DNA from 3 places in the Streptomyces sp. NBC_00212 genome. Region 2 is predicted to be linked to each of the others. Evidence: riboswitches for the same ligand, from Rfam matches in the RefSeq annotation. Region 2 holds a riboswitch; each other region holds the start of a gene.
What was found. Region 2 has a riboswitch for cobalamin ahead of OHA17_RS28470 (HoxN/HupN/NixA family nickel/cobalt transporter). Riboswitches for the same ligand answer to the same signal wherever they lie in the genome.
Positions count from the first base shown of each region.

Region 1: another riboswitch for cobalamin. It lies ahead of OHA17_RS02570 (CbtB domain-containing protein); the one in region 2 lies ahead of OHA17_RS28470 (HoxN/HupN/NixA family nickel/cobalt transporter).
Region 3: another riboswitch for cobalamin. It lies ahead of OHA17_RS30350 (cobalamin biosynthesis protein); the one in region 2 lies ahead of OHA17_RS28470 (HoxN/HupN/NixA family nickel/cobalt transporter).

Region 1 covers NZ_CP108115.1:475,029-478,290, reverse strand. Annotated here, with positions in the region: gene OHA17_RS02580 ((2Fe-2S)-binding protein) at 1-549, opposite strand, end outside; gene OHA17_RS02575 (CbtA family protein) at 546-1,412, opposite strand; gene OHA17_RS02570 (CbtB domain-containing protein) at 1,440-1,655, opposite strand; cobalamin riboswitch at 1,696-1,839, opposite strand; gene OHA17_RS02565 (plasmid stabilization protein) at 2,034-2,360, shown strand; gene OHA17_RS02560 (hypothetical protein) at 2,496-2,705, opposite strand; gene OHA17_RS02555 (LLM class F420-dependent oxidoreductase) at 2,854-3,262, shown strand, end outside.
Region 2 covers NZ_CP108115.1:6,242,707-6,245,968, forward strand. Annotated here, with positions in the region: gene OHA17_RS28455 (Gfo/Idh/MocA family protein) at 1-614, shown strand, start outside; gene OHA17_RS28460 (arsenate reductase family protein) at 626-985, opposite strand; gene OHA17_RS28465 (hypothetical protein) at 1,105-1,386, shown strand; cobalamin riboswitch at 1,537-1,735, shown strand; gene OHA17_RS28470 (HoxN/HupN/NixA family nickel/cobalt transporter) at 1,764-2,876, shown strand; gene OHA17_RS28475 (ABC transporter ATP-binding protein) at 2,928-3,262, opposite strand, start outside.
Region 3 covers NZ_CP108115.1:6,664,896-6,668,157, reverse strand. Annotated here, with positions in the region: gene OHA17_RS30360 (anion permease) at 1-849, shown strand, start outside; gene OHA17_RS30355 (hypothetical protein) at 882-1,103, shown strand; cobalamin riboswitch at 1,204-1,345, shown strand; gene OHA17_RS30350 (cobalamin biosynthesis protein) at 1,442-2,398, shown strand; gene OHA17_RS30345 (cobyric acid synthase) at 2,380-3,262, shown strand, end outside.

The sequences.
Region 1 (3,262 bases), 5.8 Mb from region 2:
CTCCGCGAGCTCCGGTGCAGCGGTGGCGATCATGGTCGCGGCACCGTTGAGCGCCGACGCGATGTTGCCTCGGAGGATGTGGGGGGAGAGCGAGAACGGCCGCATGGCGGTGGCGAGTTCACCGATGGGGCCGTCGAGGAAGGTGGCGAGTGCTTCGGGCGGAACCGGTCCGGCGCTCACCGCGGTGCTCGGGACGGACAGGGGGATGGGGCCGCCCAGGACCGGCTGCCAGTGGGCGTCCGAGAGGCCGAAGGTGAGAAGGCGTTCGTGCAGCACGAACGCGGCAAGGGCCGGCGACAGCAGTCTCGCGGTCAGGCCGAGGTGGGTCACGGACGCGGCCACCCGTACCTCAACGGCATCGAGCGGCTGCTCTCCGGCCGTGGCCAGCCAGCCCCGTACGGCCGACACGCGAGCCTCGATGAGTTGCCGGGACATCGGGACCCACGGCTCCACCGGCCGCGCGTCCACGGCGTGGGTGTGCAGGGCGAAGAACGGCCCGAGCGCGGTGATCTCGGTGATCACCGCGCCCGACGTCGGAGCGAACGTCATGCGGGGACGGGCGCAGGGCCCTGCGCGGGGGCGTCGGCGGATTCCCGGCGGGGCTCAAGAAGGCGTTCGGCCAAGGGGCCGAAGAACAGCCCGATGGCGGCCCAGAGCAGGAGTTGTGCGGCGACGGAGAAGAAGCGGAAGGAGAACAGAACGTCGGCGGGGAAACCCGGGTAGACGATCGTGCCCTTGGCGTCCTTGAGGGGCAGCGGTGTCTCGGTGGCCTGGTTGCCGAAGTTCTCCTTGTTGTAGGCCAGGTGCCCGAGCGAGGGCAGGACCAGCATCACGATGCCGATCGCGACGACGAACACGGCGCCGCCGATCAGCGTGGCGTTCCAGTTGCCGTAACGAGCCTGGAGCCGTTTGCCGAGCCAGACCGCCGCCACCAGGAAGGCGATCGAGCACACCACCATGATGAGGTAGAGGCCGCTGCGCTGCTTGATGGTGTCCTCGTGGCCGATCGCCGGAGGGTTGGCCGGGTACTTGAGGAACGGCACCAGGTACATCGCGAGGAAACCGCCACCGGCCACCAGCAGTGCCAGCGTGCGGGCGCGCAGGGCGCCGGTCCGGCCCAGGCAGACCGTGTAGGCGACGGCGAAGAGCGCGCCCATGGCCATGCCGAAGAAGATCATGCCGACACCGATACCGACGTTGGCCTGAATGGTGCGGCTGAACAGGTCGGGGTCCGCTGCCTCCACCGGCAGGCCGGCGGCCTTGTCCAGTGCGGCCTGGGCGGCGTCACGCCCGCTCTCGTAGTCGATGGCTTTCGTGATCTGCGGCTCGGCGAAGATCCGTGCGAAGACGAATGCGAGCAGCCCTGCCACTGCGCCGACGAGAACGCCGCGCAGTATCAGCTTCTTTTCCATGTCGAGTTGTCCGTACTTCCGTGTGGGTCAGTGGCAGGGGAAGCCGAGGAAGTGACGCCCGTCGTGGACGAACTCGTGGATGTGCATGTCGTTGCCGAAGACCGAGACGGCCCCCTGGTCGACGCCGATGAAGTAGTAGACGGCCAGCGCGAGGATCGCGGTGCCGACCAGCCACAGCACCGACTTCGAAACCGGCAGGACGACAGGCGTGGACGCCGGGCGGGATGTGGAAATGCTGCTCAAGGCGGGGCCCTCCTTCTCGGGATCTTGCGTCCCTTGGATCAAACGGGGCGAAGTGACGGACAAGTGTCTGACTCACCGGCCACCCTCGCGGGCGGTCGGTTCACAGTGGCGCGACCGTGCTGGAATCTCACCAGCTTCCTTATCTCATCACTACACGTGGAGCATAGGGCGCCGTTCTCGAACGGGTCAATCAAGCCGTTGCCAAGTCCTGGCCCCTCTCCCGCGCCCTGCTCTTGCGCCGACCCCGGACCGGCGTCCAGCGACCCCTCCGTAGGCCGTACGCAACCCCCGCCCGACCGTCGGTGGATTGCGGAGCCTCTCGCGGCGTTTCAAGGTGTGAAGTGACCCCCGATCACCCCGAGTGGCCAAGGAGACAGCATGCCTCGCGGATCGAGCCCCAAGCGGGAGCGCCAGTACGAGCACATCAAGGAGAGCGCCGAGGAGCGCGGCGAGAGCGCCAAGCGCGCCGAAGAGATCGCGGCCAGGACCGTCAACAAGGAACGGGCCCGCGCCGGCGAGTCCAGGACCGCGAGCAAGAGCTCCATCCAGGACATGTCCTCGTCCCAACGGGGCGGCCGGCGCTCGCACAGCGGCTCACAGGGCCCAACGTACGACCAGCTCTACGCGGAGGCGCAGCGCCGCAACATCCATGGCCGGTCCAGCATGGACAAGGCCGAGCTCAAGCGGGCCCTCGGCGGGAGTTGAGGCCGAGGCGGGCGGTTCGGCCGGCTCCGTGCGGCGAGGGACTGAACGGGGGGCACGGACCGGCCGGGCCGTGGGGCCCGCCCGTCCATCGTGCCAGGACCGGCCCGGACGCGCGATCCGGACGGCCGCGCACCGTCACCGGGGCGGCCCCACCTTGCGCGACGGTGCAGGCCGGGCGGGCCGCCGCGGCTGTTCGGACGGGCGGTCCGGCACCGCGTACCCGCGCCGCTCGCGCAGCCGGTCCTCGATCGGTGTGGGGGCGCCGAGGAGGCGCTCCTCGTACCGGCCGAGGGCCAGCAGCACGCCAAGGAGCAGCGGCGGGATGAGAACGGCCACTATGACCATGACGACTCCTCGACGGCGGACGGTCTGCGGACCGCGTAGCCCCCTGTCACGCACCGGAAGCGATTCGGCGCAACCGATGCGGTCGGGAACCCGCAAACGGACAGCGGGCCGATGTTTTCCATCGGCGCAGCACGGTTAGTCGTGAAATATGGTGCAAATCGGCTACACAATGATGACTGAGCAGACGGGTCCGCGCGAGCTCGTGGCGGATCTGGTCGCCGCGGAGCGTGCCGGGTTCGACTTCTCCGTCACCTCCGACCACTACTTTCCGTGGCTGGAGAGCCAGGGGCACGCGCCGTACGCGTGGAGCGTGCTCGGCGCGGCCGCCGAGGCCACCACACGGATCCCGCTGATGACGTTCGTGACCTGCCCGACACTGCGCTACCACCCCACCGTCGTGGCGCAGAAGGCGGCCACGATGCAGATCCTGTCCGAAGGCCGATTCCGGCTCGGACTCGGCTCCGGAGAGAACCTCAACGAGCATGTGGTGGGCGCCGGTTGGCCCGCTCCGGAGGTGCGCCTCGACATGCTCGAAGAGGCCGTCGAGATCATCCGCG
Region 2 (3,262 bases):
AGCCGGTCGCGACGAGCGTGGCGGGCGCCCGCGAGCTGGCCGACGCGGCCGAGCGAGCCCGGGTCGCCTCCGTCGTCTTCTTCACGCTGCGGTTCGCGAAGGAGACCGCCGCGTGGCTGGCCCAACAGGCCGCCGTGGACGGCTGGTTCAGCGGCCGCGCCCAGTGGTACGGGTCGCTGTTCACTCCGGGCGCCGAGCGCGGCCCGTACGCCGCCTCGCCCTGGCGGGGTGAGAAGGGCGCGCTCTGGGACGTCGGCCCGCACGCGCTCGCCGTGCTGACCCGGGTGCTCGGCGAGGTGACCGCGCTGACGGCCGCACCCGGCCCCGGCGACACCGCCCACCTGATCCTGCGTCACGCCTCGGGCGCCTCCAGCACCGCCGACCTGAGCTTCACGGCGCCCCCGGCGGCCGCGGGCGTCGAGGTCTCGGTGCTGGGTGAGGCGGGCCGGGCGGTCATGCCGGGGTGGGGCGGCGCGCTTGACGCGTTCGGCGCGGCGCTTGACGCGCTCCTCGAAGCGGCCCGCACTGGGGTGCCACACCCTTGCGACGTACGGTTCGGGGCGCGGGTGACCGAGCTCCTGGCGGACGCCGAGGCCCAGCTGGACCGGGGTTAGCCCGACCCGCGTTACCGCGACAGAGCGTCGCGCACGGCCTCGTCGGTCCGGGCCACCAGCGCCGTCCCGTCGTCCGCCGTGATGATCGGCCGCTGGATCAGCTTGGGGTGCTCGGCGAGCGCGGAAACCCAGCGCTCGCGGGAGTCCGCGTCACGCGGCCAGTCCTTGACGCCGAGCTCCTTCGCGGCGGCCTCCTGCGTGCGCGTGATGTCCCACGGTTCGAGGCCGAGCCGGTCGAGCACGGCCCGGATCTCGTCGGGCGAGGGCACGTCTTCGAGGTAGCGGCGCACCGTGTACTCGGCGCCCTCCGCGTCCAGCAGGTCCACCGCGCTGCGGCACTTCGAACAGGCCGGGTTGATCCAGATCTCCATGGCCGCCAGGCTACCCGCGATCCGCCCCCCAAAGCCCGGCTGGCCAGGGCCGATTGTCAGTGCCTCCCAGTAAAATTGAGTCAGTAAGTGAGGGTTCCCGACTGCCCAGGAGGATGCCCATGACCGCTGCCGTACTCACCTCGCACGCCCCGAAACAGTTGTCCCTCAAGCCTCTTCACAAGGTGCCGCTGCCCGCCGGGCGTCCGCGCGTGTGGTACGAGTCCCACAACCGGCGTCTGAAGGCCATGCGCCTGGCCATCGCCCTGCTCGACACGGGGGTGTACCGGCCGGAGCAGGCGCCCGACCGCAAGATACGCACCGTGGCCGCGCTCATCGGAGTGCGCCCGCCGTCGGAGACGACCTGCCGGATGGTGCGCGCGCTGATCTACGACGGGCGCTGAGCCCCGCACCACGGCCCGGGTCATGCCCCCGCGATGCCGGGAGACGTGACCCGGGTCCGCCCCGGGGCGTCCGGTGGGCCGAGCCCCCGTGCCCCGTGTGATCTTCGATACCCGCACGGGGGTGCGGTTGGGCAGGCAACTCCCCAGCGTCTAGGGTGACGGCGCCGTGGTGTTCGGGAATTCCGGTGCGAAACCGGAGCGGCCCTCGCCACTGTGATCGGGTTCCCCGGGTTCCGGGGAGCCGCCGTCCCCTCGCGACGCCACTGGCCAGGATCCACCTGCCCGGGAAGGCCGGGACCAAGGCACCCGCCCGTCAGCCAGGAGACCGGCCGCGGCATCTCACGAAGTGATCCACGAGGTGCTGGAGCGTGACCCGCATGACCCTGCCCGTTCGCACGTCCCCCGAGACGGGCGCCCCCGCCGCGCCGTCCTTCCACTGGCGGCGCGAGGACACCGTCCGCACCGCCGTCCTGCTCGCGGTGATAGCCGCCCTCCATGTCGTCGCCTTCGGCGTCCTGTTCCTGCTCGTGGCCCCCGAGCACTACGCGGTCGGCACCAAGACGTACGGCATAGGCCTCGGCATCACCGCGTACACCCTCGGCATGCGGCACGCCTTCGACGCCGACCACATCGCGGCCATCGACAACACCACCCGCAAGCTGATGGCCGACGGCAAGCGGCCGGTGTCCGTGGGCTTCTGGTTCGCGCTCGGCCACTCCAGCGTGGTCGTGGTCCTCACGGCGCTGGTGGCGGGCGGTGCCCAGCTCGCGGGCACGCTGATGAACGAGGACTCCACCACCCACCAGGTGATGGGCGTGGTAGGAACGACGGCCTCCGGTTCCTTCCTCTATCTCATTGCGGCGCTCAACCTGGTCGCCCTGTTCGGCATCCTGAAGGTGTTCCGGGCAATGCGCGCGGGTGCGTACGACGAGAAGGAGCTCGAAGCGCACCTGGACTCGCGGGGCTTCATGAACCGCATCCTGGGCCGCTTCACCAAGTCCATCTCGCGGCCCGGCCAGATGTTCCCGCTCGGCTTCCTCTTCGGCCTCGGCTTCGACACCGCGACCGAGGTCACCCTGATGGTGATGGCCGGCACGGGCGCCGCCGCCGGACTGCCCTGGTACGCGATCCTGTGCCTGCCGCTGCTGTTCGCCGCCGGGATGAGCCTGTTCGACACCCTCGACGGCACGTTCATGAACTTCGCCTATCAGTGGGCCTTCTCGAACCCGGTCCGCAAGGTCTACTACAACCTCACCATCACCGGCCTGTCGATCGCGGTGGCCTTCTTCATCGGCACCATCGAGCTGGTCGGCGTCCTGCACGAGAAGCTCGACCTCACCGACCCGGTCAGCGGCTGGATCGCCGGCCTCGACCTGGACAACGTCGGCTTCGTCATCGTCGGCCTGTTCGTGGTGGTGTGGGCGGCCGCGCTGGCGTACTGGCGGCTGGGCAAGGTCGAGCAGAAATGGGCGGCGGGCTCGGGCGCGTGAGGGGCTGCCCTTGTGCGCACCCCCGTGCGGCCCCCGCCCGAGAGGGCCCGTTCACGCACCCTCCCGCGGCCCCGGCACTCCTGCCCGGTCGTTCTGCAGCGTCCACAACTCCCTGAACAGGCCTTCTGCGGCGACGAGTTGGTCGAAGGTGCCCTCCTGGATGACCCGGCCCCGGTCGAGGACGACGATGCGGTCCGCGACCGCGACGTTCGCGAGGCGGTGGGTCACCAGGACCACCGCCCGGTCGCGGGCGACCGTCCGCAGGCCGGTGAAGATGCGGTGCTCGGCGCGCTCGTCGAGCGCGCTCGTCGGCTCGTCCATCACCAGCAGTCCGGCCGGACGGTGGAAGGCCCGCGCGATCGCGATCCGCTGCCACTGCCCGCCGG
Region 3 (3,262 bases), 420 kb from region 2:
GCCGCGCCGATCGTCGCGGGCATCGCCGCGATGCTGGCCACCAGGCTGACGTACCGGCTCAACCGGAACACCGACGAGAAGGCGACCGCCAAGGGCTACCGCGCGGGCCAGATCGCCTCGGCCGGCCTCGTCTCGCTCGCCCACGGCACCAACGACGCCCAGAAGACGATGGGCATCATCACCCTCGCCCTGGTCACCGGCGGTGTGCTGCACCCGGGCGCGAACCCCCCGCTGTGGGTCATCGTCTCGGCCGGTCTGGCCATCGCGATGGGCACCTACCTCGGCGGCTGGCGCATCATCCGCACCATGGGCAAGGGCCTGACCGAGCTCCGCCCGCCGCAGGGCTTCGCCGCCCAGACCGGCGCCGCCACCGTCATCCTGGCCTCCTCGCACATCGGCTTCTCGCTCTCCACCACCCAGGTCTGCTCGGGCTCCGTGATGGGCGCGGGCGTCGGCCGCAAGGGCGGTGTGGTCCGCTGGTCCACCGCGTCCCGGATGGCCGTCGCCTGGGTTCTGACGCTGCCGGCCGCCGGACTCGTCGGCGCGGGCGCGGAGTTCCTCACCAAGCAGGGCACCTGGGGCATCGTCGCCGTCGCGATCCTCCTGATCGCCGGTTCGGGCACCATCTGGAAGCTGTCGCGCCGCCAGCCGGTCGACCACCACAACGTCACCGCCGACGAGATCGGCGAGGCCCCCGCGGCCGAGCCCGCCGGTGTCGTCACCACCGCGATCGCCGCGGTCACCCCGCCGCCGACCGCCGCGGCCGCCGCGGCCATCGACCTCAAGGCCACGATCCAGGCCCCGGCCCCGGTGACGCCTGCCGACCCGCCCACCCCGGCGACGGTCTGACCCCGGTTCTCCGGCACAGCTAAGGAATCCTCATGCACATCGACTGGGCAGCTCTCGGCTCCGTCTTCGGCGTCAGCCTCGCGGTGACCGTCGGCCTGGTGGGCCTGTTCACCCTCGGCATCGTCGGCCTCACCAAGCGGGAGGCCGCGGCATCCGGCACCGGCAACGTGGCGCTGGCCCGCACCGGTGCGTACGCCTGCTTCGCGGCCTGCGCGGCGGCCGTCGCGTACGGGATCTATCTGATCGTCGCCTGACCCACAGGCATCACCCGAACCGCCCTCCGGCCCGTGCCGGAGGGCGGTTCTGTGTGGCACCGCGCACTCTCCCCCGCCGCAGGTCAACAGCAAGTTGACGGGTGTTCTCGCAGCGTGGTGGACTGCACCGGCCAGCTACGGCGGCAGCAGAGGAAGCCGGTGCGAATCCGGCGCGGTCCCGCCACTGTCACCGGGGAATGATCCCCGCGAGCCAGGAACTCTCACCGCCGGTCACGTCGTACCAGGGCGCGGACACCCTGAGTGAGGACATACCGCCATGCGCGCCTGCCCGTCGAGACTCTCCGGCCCTACCCGCGACGCCCTGGCGGGCTGAGCGCATGCGGGCCGATCGCACCTTCGCCTACGGCGCCACGGCCGGGCTCCTCGGCGACCTCCTGCTCGGCGATCCACGCCGCGGGCATCCGGTCGCCGCGTTCGGCCGCGCGGCCGGCGCCGTCGAACGCGCCCTGTGGCGTGACCACCGCGGCTGGGGCGCGCTGCACACCCTGGTGTGCGCGGGCGGCGCCGCGGGCGCGGCAGCGCTCCTTTCCCGTGCCGTACGAGGCCGTCCCGCCGCGTCCCTCGCGCTGACCGCCGCCGCCACCTGGACCGTGGTGGGCGGCACCTCGCTCGGCCGCGAGGCACGGGCCATCGGCGGGGCGCTGGCCGCGGGCGACGTGGAGGTGGCCCGGGAGCGCCTGCCGCACCTGTGCGGGCGCGACCCGCAGTCCCTGGACGCGGACGGCATCGCGCGGGCCGTCGTCGAGTCGGTCGCCGAGAACACCTCGGACGCGGTCGTCGGCGCCCTGGTGTGGGGCGCGCTCGCGGGCGTGCCCGGCCTCGTGGGCTTCCGAGCGGTCAACACGCTGGACGCGATGGTCGGGCACAAGTCGGCCAAGTACCGCAGGTACGGCTGGGCCTCGGCGCGCCTGGACGACGTGGCGGGCTGGCCGGGCGCCCGCCTCACCGCCGTCCTCGCGGCGCTCGCGGGCCCGGACACCAAGGGCGCGGTACGGGCCTGGCGCGCGGATGCGGCGGGGCACCCGAGCCCCAACGCGGGCCCGGTCGAGGCCGCGTTCGCGGGGGCGCTCGGCGTACGGCTCGGCGGCACTCTCTCCTACGCCGGACGCGTCGAGCACCGGCCGGTCCTGAACGGCTCGGGGCGGGCCGTCGGCGTCGCGGACATCGAACGGGCGGTACGGCTCTCGCGCAGGGTGGGCTGGCTGACGCTGGCCGCCTCCGTCGCGACGAGGGCCGCTGTGAGGAAGGGACGTACATGGGTGGCGGGCTGCTGATCGCGGGCACGACCTCGGACGCCGGCAAGAGCGTCGTCACGGCCGGGATCTGCCGCTGGCTGGTGCGCCAGGGCGTCAAGGTCGCGCCCTTCAAGGGGCAGAACATGTCGCTGAACTCGTTCGTGACGCGCGAGGGCGCGGAGATCGGCCGGGCGCAGGCGATGCAGGCGCAGGCGGCGCGCGTGGAGCCGAGCGCGCTCATGAACCCGGTGCTGCTCAAGCCGGGCAGCGACCGCTCCAGCCAGGTCGTGCTCATGGGCAAGCCGGTGGGCGAGATGAGCGCGCGCGGGTTCTTCGGCGGGTCCGGGGGCCCGTCCTCGGGGAAGACGCTGCACGGGGGGCACCGGCAGGCGCTGCTCGGCACCGTCCTGGAGTGCCTGGAGGAGCTTCGGGGCACGTATGACGCCGTGATCTGCGAGGGGGCGGGCAGCCCGGCCGAGATCAATCTGCGGCGTACCGACATCGTCAACATGGGCATCGCGCGGGCCGCGCGGCTGCCCGTCGTCGTGGTCGGCGACATCGACCGGGGCGGCGTCTTCGCCTCGTTCTTCGGGACGACGGCGCTGCTCGCCCCCGAGGACCAGGCGCTGGTCGCCGGCTACGTCGTCAACAAGTTCCGGGGCGACGTGACGCTCCTGGAGCCGGGCATCGAGATGCTGCGCGGCCTCACCGGACGGCACACCTACGGGATCCTGCCGTACGCCCACGGCCTCGGCATCGACGAGGAGGACGGGCTCCGGGTCTCCCTGCGCGGCGCCGTGCGGGAGTCCGTGGTGACGCCGCCGGTCGGCGAGGACGTGCTGCGGGTCGCCGTCTGCGCCGTTCCGCTGATGTCCAACTTCACCGACGTGGACGCGCTCGCGG